Regions from separate parts of the Cutibacterium nasicola genome, predicted to be linked through region 1. Evidence: riboswitches for the same ligand, from Rfam matches in the RefSeq annotation. Region 1 holds a riboswitch; the other holds the start of a gene.
The links. A riboswitch is a leader RNA that binds a small molecule or an ion and turns the genes downstream of it on or off. The one in region 1 is predicted to bind thiamine pyrophosphate.
Positions count from the first base shown of each region.

Region 2: another riboswitch for thiamine pyrophosphate. It lies ahead of thiM (hydroxyethylthiazole kinase); the one in region 1 lies ahead of ACUCCZ_RS10325 (ECF transporter S component).

Region 1 covers NZ_CP199745.2:2,187,247-2,190,655, reverse strand. The annotation lists gene hrpB (ATP-dependent helicase HrpB) at 1-1,265, shown strand, start outside; TPP riboswitch at 1,499-1,602, shown strand; gene ACUCCZ_RS10325 (ECF transporter S component) at 1,638-2,267, shown strand; gene ACUCCZ_RS10320 (ATP-binding cassette domain-containing protein) at 2,264-3,409, shown strand, end outside.
Region 2 covers NZ_CP199745.2:1,397,488-1,400,896, forward strand. The annotation lists gene ACUCCZ_RS06465 (L-lactate dehydrogenase) at 1-235, opposite strand, end outside; gene thiE (thiamine phosphate synthase) at 333-980, opposite strand; gene thiM (hydroxyethylthiazole kinase) at 967-1,800, opposite strand; TPP riboswitch at 1,769-1,877, opposite strand; gene lpdA (dihydrolipoyl dehydrogenase) at 1,919-3,265, opposite strand; partial or broken gene ACUCCZ_RS06485 (FAD-dependent oxidoreductase) at 3,213-3,329, opposite strand; gene ACUCCZ_RS06490 (2-oxo acid dehydrogenase subunit E2) at 3,340-3,409, opposite strand, start outside.

The DNA of each region.
Region 1 (3,409 bases):
AGCTTCGTGATCTGGGCGCCGTTGACTCTGAGGGAAGGGCCACCGAGCGAGGCCGTCGGCTCGCGACGGTTCCGGTCGACCCGCGTCTGGCAAGGGCTCTGACTGATGGCGCACCGATCGTCGGGTCCCGTCGCTGCGCTGAGGTCGTCGCCATGCTCGGTCTTGACGGCAGAGATGTCGATCTGGTCGCCCAGTTGCGTCAGCTGCGGACCGGGCGGCACCCGGGCGCGAAGGTCTGGCGCCGGGAGGCCGACCGACTCGCTCGCCTCGTCGACGACGTCCCCGCCAGCCACATCACCGACGATCACGCCGTCGCCACGGTCGTCTCGCTGGCTCGCCCGGGGTGGATCGCTCGGAGTCGGGGAGAGGGGTCGTCGTCCTATCTGCTGGCGTGTGGCACCGGAGTTGAACTGCCTCACAACTGCTCACCTGGGTTGCTCGGACAGTCCTGGTTGGCCGTCGCCCGAACCTCCCGCACTACGAGCGGCGCCCTCATCCGGGCTGCGGTTCCGCTGACGGAATCGGCTGCCTTGGACGCCGGCGCAGCAATGCTTGCGACCGAGACGACGGTTACCTGGGATGGTTGCAAGGCTCGCGGTCGACGCGTTTCGCGGCTTGGTGCCATTGAGTTGTCATCCACCCCGGTCCAACCAGGGAGTGATGAGGCTCGTCGCGCCGTGCTGGAAGCAGTGAGGTCTCGCGGGCTCGGGACAGTGGATCTGACGAAGAACGGTGAGTCCCTGAGGCGTCGGCTTGCCCTGGCCCATCGGGTTCTCGGTGGCCCTTGGCCGGATGTCAGCGACGCGGCCCTGCTGTCCCGCGCCGAGGAGTGGCTCGACCTGGATGGCCTGGCGGCCGGGCGCGGGAGTGACGCCACCTCTGGCCTTCGTGGGCTGTTGGGGTGGCAGGAGTCCGCTCGTCTCGACGAGCTTGTCCCCGAGACCATCACGGTCCCCAGCGGGTCGCGAATCCGCGTCGATTATCCGGAACCCGACAGTGACGCCGCCCCGGTGCTCGCGGTCAAGCTCCAGGAGTGTTTCGGGTGGACTGATGACCCGACGATCTGTGACGGGAAGGTGAGGGTGGTCCTTCACCTGTTGTCGCCGGCCCGGCGACCATTGGCAGTTACCGACGACCTGGCGAGTTTCTGGGCGAACGTGTATCCCGGGGTGAGGGCTGAGAACCGCGTACGCTACTCCAAACATCCGTGGCCGGAGGATCCCATGACGGCCGTCCCCACCAAGCACACCAACCGTTCTCGGTAGGCAGACTGACCTGGTCGCCCCGGAGCGCGGCGCGTGTGGTGAAGTGGTTTGCGATGTCGTGGAGAGCCGCCTGGAATGGCGTGGGGGAGTATCTGCATCACGATTGCCACAATCGTCTGAGGGCGGTGAGGCAGCGAAGACTCCTGAGGGGGAGTGCGACCGGTGGCCACGATGGTCCACCCCCCATGTATCGCAGGCAGTGGTGGTCTTGTCGTCCCCGTGGCTATGATCGGGGGCGACGACAGGGGAGCATCATCGGATGCTGAGAGTGGGCACCGCCCAGACCCTCGAACCTGAACCGGTTAGGACCGGCGTAGGGAGTCGGGCTCTTCGCGCATGTGCGCCCCCTTCCGAATGAACGGAAGGACTTCCATGACCAGCGACAAACCTGCCATGCGGTATCGCACCATTGACATCGTCACCCCAGTGATGATCGCGGTGGCCTTCGGCGTCATCTTCCTCGGTTACGGCGCTCTCTACAGCCTCCTCAAGCCGGTGTCCTCGGTGTATGTGCCAGCCGAGGGCATTCTCACCGGCATCTGGTTCCTACCCGCCCTCATCGCCGGCCTCGTCGTCCGCAAACCGGGCGCTGCCCTTCTCGCAGAGATTCTTGCTGCATGTATCGAGGCGGCTCTGGGAGGCCCATGGGGTCCAGGCACCATCATCTCCGGAGTCATCCAGGCTCTGCCGATGGAACTGTGCCTGCTTGTCGTCGCCTATCGCAAGGTTGGCCCGAGGCTCGCCATAGTGGCCGGAGCTCTCACCGGTTTCGCTGAGGGCATCTACGAACGCATCGCCTACTATCCGATGTTCCGCGTTGGCGACACCATCGTCTACTTCATGTTGATGATCGTTTCCGGAGCGCTGCTTGGCGGGCTGCTGGCGTGGGGAACCGTCCGCGGCCTGGCGGCTGCCGGTGCCCTCAACCCTTTCGCGGTCTCCCGCGACTTGCGTGGCCCCAAGACCGCCAAGGGTGCGAAGGCGACCCGGAAACTGTCATGACTGATGTGTTGACCCGGGACGACCAGGTCGGCAAGGTTTCCGGTCGTCGCGCGGTTCCGGTGGATGTCGAGGGGTTGACGATCGGCGTCCCTGACCGCGACGATCCGATTCTGGGCCCCATCGACCTTCATCTGGCAGCCGGGTCGCGGGTCCTCATTGCCGGACCGTCGGGTGCTGGCAAAACCACTCTGTTGCACGCCGTCGGCGGTTTGCTGGAGGAGGAGAGCTACGACCTGACGGGTCGGGTGAGTACTTGGTCCGGTGGTGTGAGCGTTGGTCTGCTGCAGCAGGAACCGATTCATTCCGTTGTCGCTGCCACGTGCGGACGAGATACCGCCTTCGGGCCGGAGAACCACCGAGTCCCACGCCAGGACATCTGGCCCATCGTCAAGGATTCTCAACGGCGAGCCCGGTTCACGATGCCCGCGGACCACTCGACGACGAAAATGTCCGGCGGTCAGATGCAGCGCCTAGCCATCGCGGGGATTCTTGCCACCAACCCTGGCCTGCTGCTGCTTGACGAGCCCGTCTCCATGTTGGACGAGGAGTCCGCCGCGGCAATCCGTGACGAAGTTGCCAGGATGGCCCACGACCGGACGGTTTTCATCGTCGACCACCACCCGGATCAGTGGGGCGAGATCCTTGACCAGGTTGTCGAGTTGACCGATCACGGCACCCTCAGTCGGATCTGGGATTTCGAAGACTACCTCGACTCGCGTGAGCCCACCGACCTGCCGTGGCATGCCGCCACTCCCGGTGAGACGGTGGCCCGTGCCGTCGCCCTCGACGCTTACCGTCCCCAGTCCGACGACGTGCTGCTGCGTGGGGTCGACATCTCGGCCCGGCGCGGTCACGTCACGGTCTTGTCAGGACCCAGTGGGGTTGGCAAGTCCACCCTGCTGAGACTGCTTGCCGGACTCGACGCCCCCGCCGCCGGTGAGCTCACCCTTCCCGAGCCCGGGCACACCGCCTGGGTACCGCAGAACCCGGAGAACTACCTCGTCGCCCGCACGGCAGCCGACGAGCTCTTCGCATCCCCGGTGGTCCCCGAGGATGCTGATCTGCGCGACCTCGTCAGGACCTTCGGCCTCACGCCGATCCTCGACTCCCACCCCATGACGTGCTCGGGTGGCGAGAAGAGA
Region 2 (3,409 bases), 790 kb from region 1:
CAGTGTCGTGAACGTCAGCGCCACCCATGACCGACGCAGGAGTGAACTGGGTGCCGTGGGCGAGATCTGCTACCTCAGCCTCGACCTTGTCCTTGGCGATGTCATAGAGGGCAACGAGGTCAGCTGATCCACGAATGAGGCAAGCGTAGGCCAGTGAAGAACCGACCGAACCAGCACCAACAACGGAAATTTTGGAGGCGCGACGGGTGGCGTCAAAAGTGCTCATGCTCATCATCTTAGGGTGCCTCGTGTCTGATGATGGATCCTGCGCACCGGGGCTGCTCATCTGAACAAGCTGTCAGCAAGGCTGGGCGGTTGTGCATGCCTTGAGGTCACCGCCCGTTCGCTCGGCGCCACGCCTGTGCGAGCTCCCGAGCGCTGGACTCGGGATCGGCGCTTCGACAAATTGCCGAGACCACGCTGAGGCCGTCACAGCCCATCCGGGCTACGTCCTGAGCATCACAGACAGTGACTCCCCCGATGACGCATACCGGCCACGGACTGACGTCGACGACAGCGCGTATCGCAGCCAGGCGGAGCTCCCCTGCCTCAGGTTTGGTTCCCGTGCTGTGCAAGGCCCCGACGCCCAAGTAGTCGACAACGTCACGGCCATGAGACAGCGCAGCCTCCACGTGAGCAGGGATCTGCGCGGACAAGCCGATCAGCAGATCGTCCCCGAGAATCTCTCGAGCCTGGGCTACCGGCATGTCGGACTGCCCGACATGGACGCCGTCCGCCCCGATGTCGGCGACCAGATGCACCCGGTCGTCAATGATGAGGGGTACGCCGCTGCACACATTCCGCACCCGTCTTCCTACGACGACGAATTCGTCGTCGGGCATATCGTGGTCGCGAAACTGAACCAGAGTCACTCCACCGGCGACAGCGCGCCGCACGGTCTCGACGACCGCGTCTGGACCACCGCATTGGGCGGTGTCTGTGACGAGGTACACCGACAGGTCGAAGTCAGGACGTGACATCGCGAAGCCCTCCCTGCGCGCCAACTTCATCGGGTGAGACCAGGAACAGTTCGTCGATGAGAGCCTGAGCGAATCCACCCGGACCCACACTGTGATCCGCCGCTCGTTCGGCAGCCACACACACCATGGCGGTTGCGGATGCAGCGGCAATGAGATGATCATTCTGGACGCCTGCAAAGGCCGCCGTGAGAGCCCCCAGCGAGCATCCGACGCCGGTCACTCGCGCCATCCATTCATGCCCCGATGACACGGTTACGTGCCGGTGCACGTCCATGATGTGATCGACGGGGCCACTGATGGCGACCACAGTGCCGTATGTGCGCACGAGATCAGCTGCGGATCCCAATGCGTCCTCGACGGCATCTCCGGCCTCCGGCCCTCGAGCAGACGCTCCTGTTCCGGCCAGTGTCAACACCTCGGAGGCGTTCGCCCTGATGACGGCTGGAGCGCCGACGCACAAAGCGTCCAGGGCGACTTGGGTACGCCATGGCATCCCGACTCCCACTGGGTCGAGCACCCAGGGTGTGTCACCACCTGCTGCGCCCCGCACGGCAGCAACCATGGCCTCGGCGGTCTCCCGGTACGGAGTACCAGTATTGACGAGCACGCCGTCAGCCACCGAGGCGAATCTCTCAGATTCCTCAGGGTTGTCGACCATGGCAGGAACCGCCCCCGCAGCCAACAACACATTCGCGGTGAAATTGGCAACCACGATGTTGGTCAAGCACTGCACCAGCGGCTTGTCCCGACGCAGCCGCTCCACGGACTCCGACACCAAATTCGACAACTCAGTCATGTCAACCACTCCCTTCGCCGGCATTACCCGGACAGGTTCAGGCGGTCGGCACCATCTCGGCACCCTCTCAGCCCTTGTGGTGGGCTCCCGCGTTGTTGTGGTCCACTTTAACGCCGAGCGGACACTTGGCCACACCAACATGTCAGTGGCCAGGTGGCCAAATGGAACGCCCCAGAGCCGCAAGCACCGACTCGTGCATCGCTTCAGATACCGTCGGGTGCGCGACGATCGCCTCAACCAGCGTCTCCGGCGTGGCCTCGAAAGCCTGGGCAACGGTGAAACCCTGGATCATCTCGGTGCCGTCAGGACCGACCATGTGCGCCCCCAGCAACTCACCGGTATCGATGTCGAAGATGGTCTTGACGAAACCGTCAGCCTCCCCCGGCGCAAGAGCTTTACCGTTACCTGACAAGGAAAATCGCCCCACCACAATGTTGGCTCCACTCTTCTTTGCCTCTTCCTCGGACACTCCGCCCGACGCCACCTGAGGTCGGGTGTAAATGCACCCGGGAACCCGGTCGCGTCGCAGGGGATGAGCCGACGAAACCCCGGCCAGATGCTCGACGCACACCACCGCTTCATGGCTGGCTTTGTGGGCAAGACATGGACCGCCTGTCACGTCACCCACTACATAGAGGCCGGCAACCGTGGTACGGCTCCACTCGTCGGCGACGATGAATCCGCGCCGGTCACGTTCGACACACAGCCCATCCAGGCCCAGCCCCTCGGTGTTCGGGGCGACTCCCGTGGCGACCAGTACCACGTCTGTCGTCACTGATTCCTCAGTTCCCTCCTTGGTGGTAAACGTCGTCACCCCATGGGCCGTCGCAACGTCCGACACATCCGTGTGCACACGGATACCCCGGGCACCAAAGTGATGCTCCATGAATGCGCAGACCTCGGGATCCTCAGTCGGGAGTATCCGTGGCAAGACTTCGAGCACCGTCACCTCGACCCCAAGATCGCAGTACAGGCTCGCGAACTCAACGTCAATTGCTCCCGACCCGATGACGAGCAGGGAGTCCGGCAGGGATGAGGGATGCAGGGCCTCGGTCGAGGTCCAGATCCGGTCGTCGTCAGGTGTCACCCCGGGAATCGACTTCGGTCGGGCACCGGTGGCGAGGATGATGTGGTCTCCGCGCAGGGTGCGAGTGCCGTCCTCGCCGTTGACCTCGACCGCCCCCTTGGCGGGAATGGCCGCAGTGCCGGTGATGATCTCGACGCCATTGGCCTTGAGCAACCCGCCGATTCCGGCGCGCAACTGGCCGATGACCGAGTCGGCGTGACCGACGAGGGCGTCGAGATCGATCCCCGTGAGCTCGGCTTTGATCCCTAGGCTGTCGGCCTGTCGGACAGCATGGGCGAGGTCTGCGCCATGGAGCATGGCCTTGGTGGGAATACAGCCACGGTTGGTGCAGGCGCCACCCAGTTCCCCCCTCGACGATGGCGGTGTCCAGGCCCAGCTGGGCGGCCCGGATCGCCGCAACATATCCCCCAGGGCCGGCCCCGATTACGATGACGTCGTGGCGTTCCGTGGCATTGCTGCTCGTCATGGTAACCACCTCAGACCAGCATCTGGGCCGGGGACTCCAGGATCTCCCGAGCCACCGAGATGAACTGAGCGGCCTTGGCC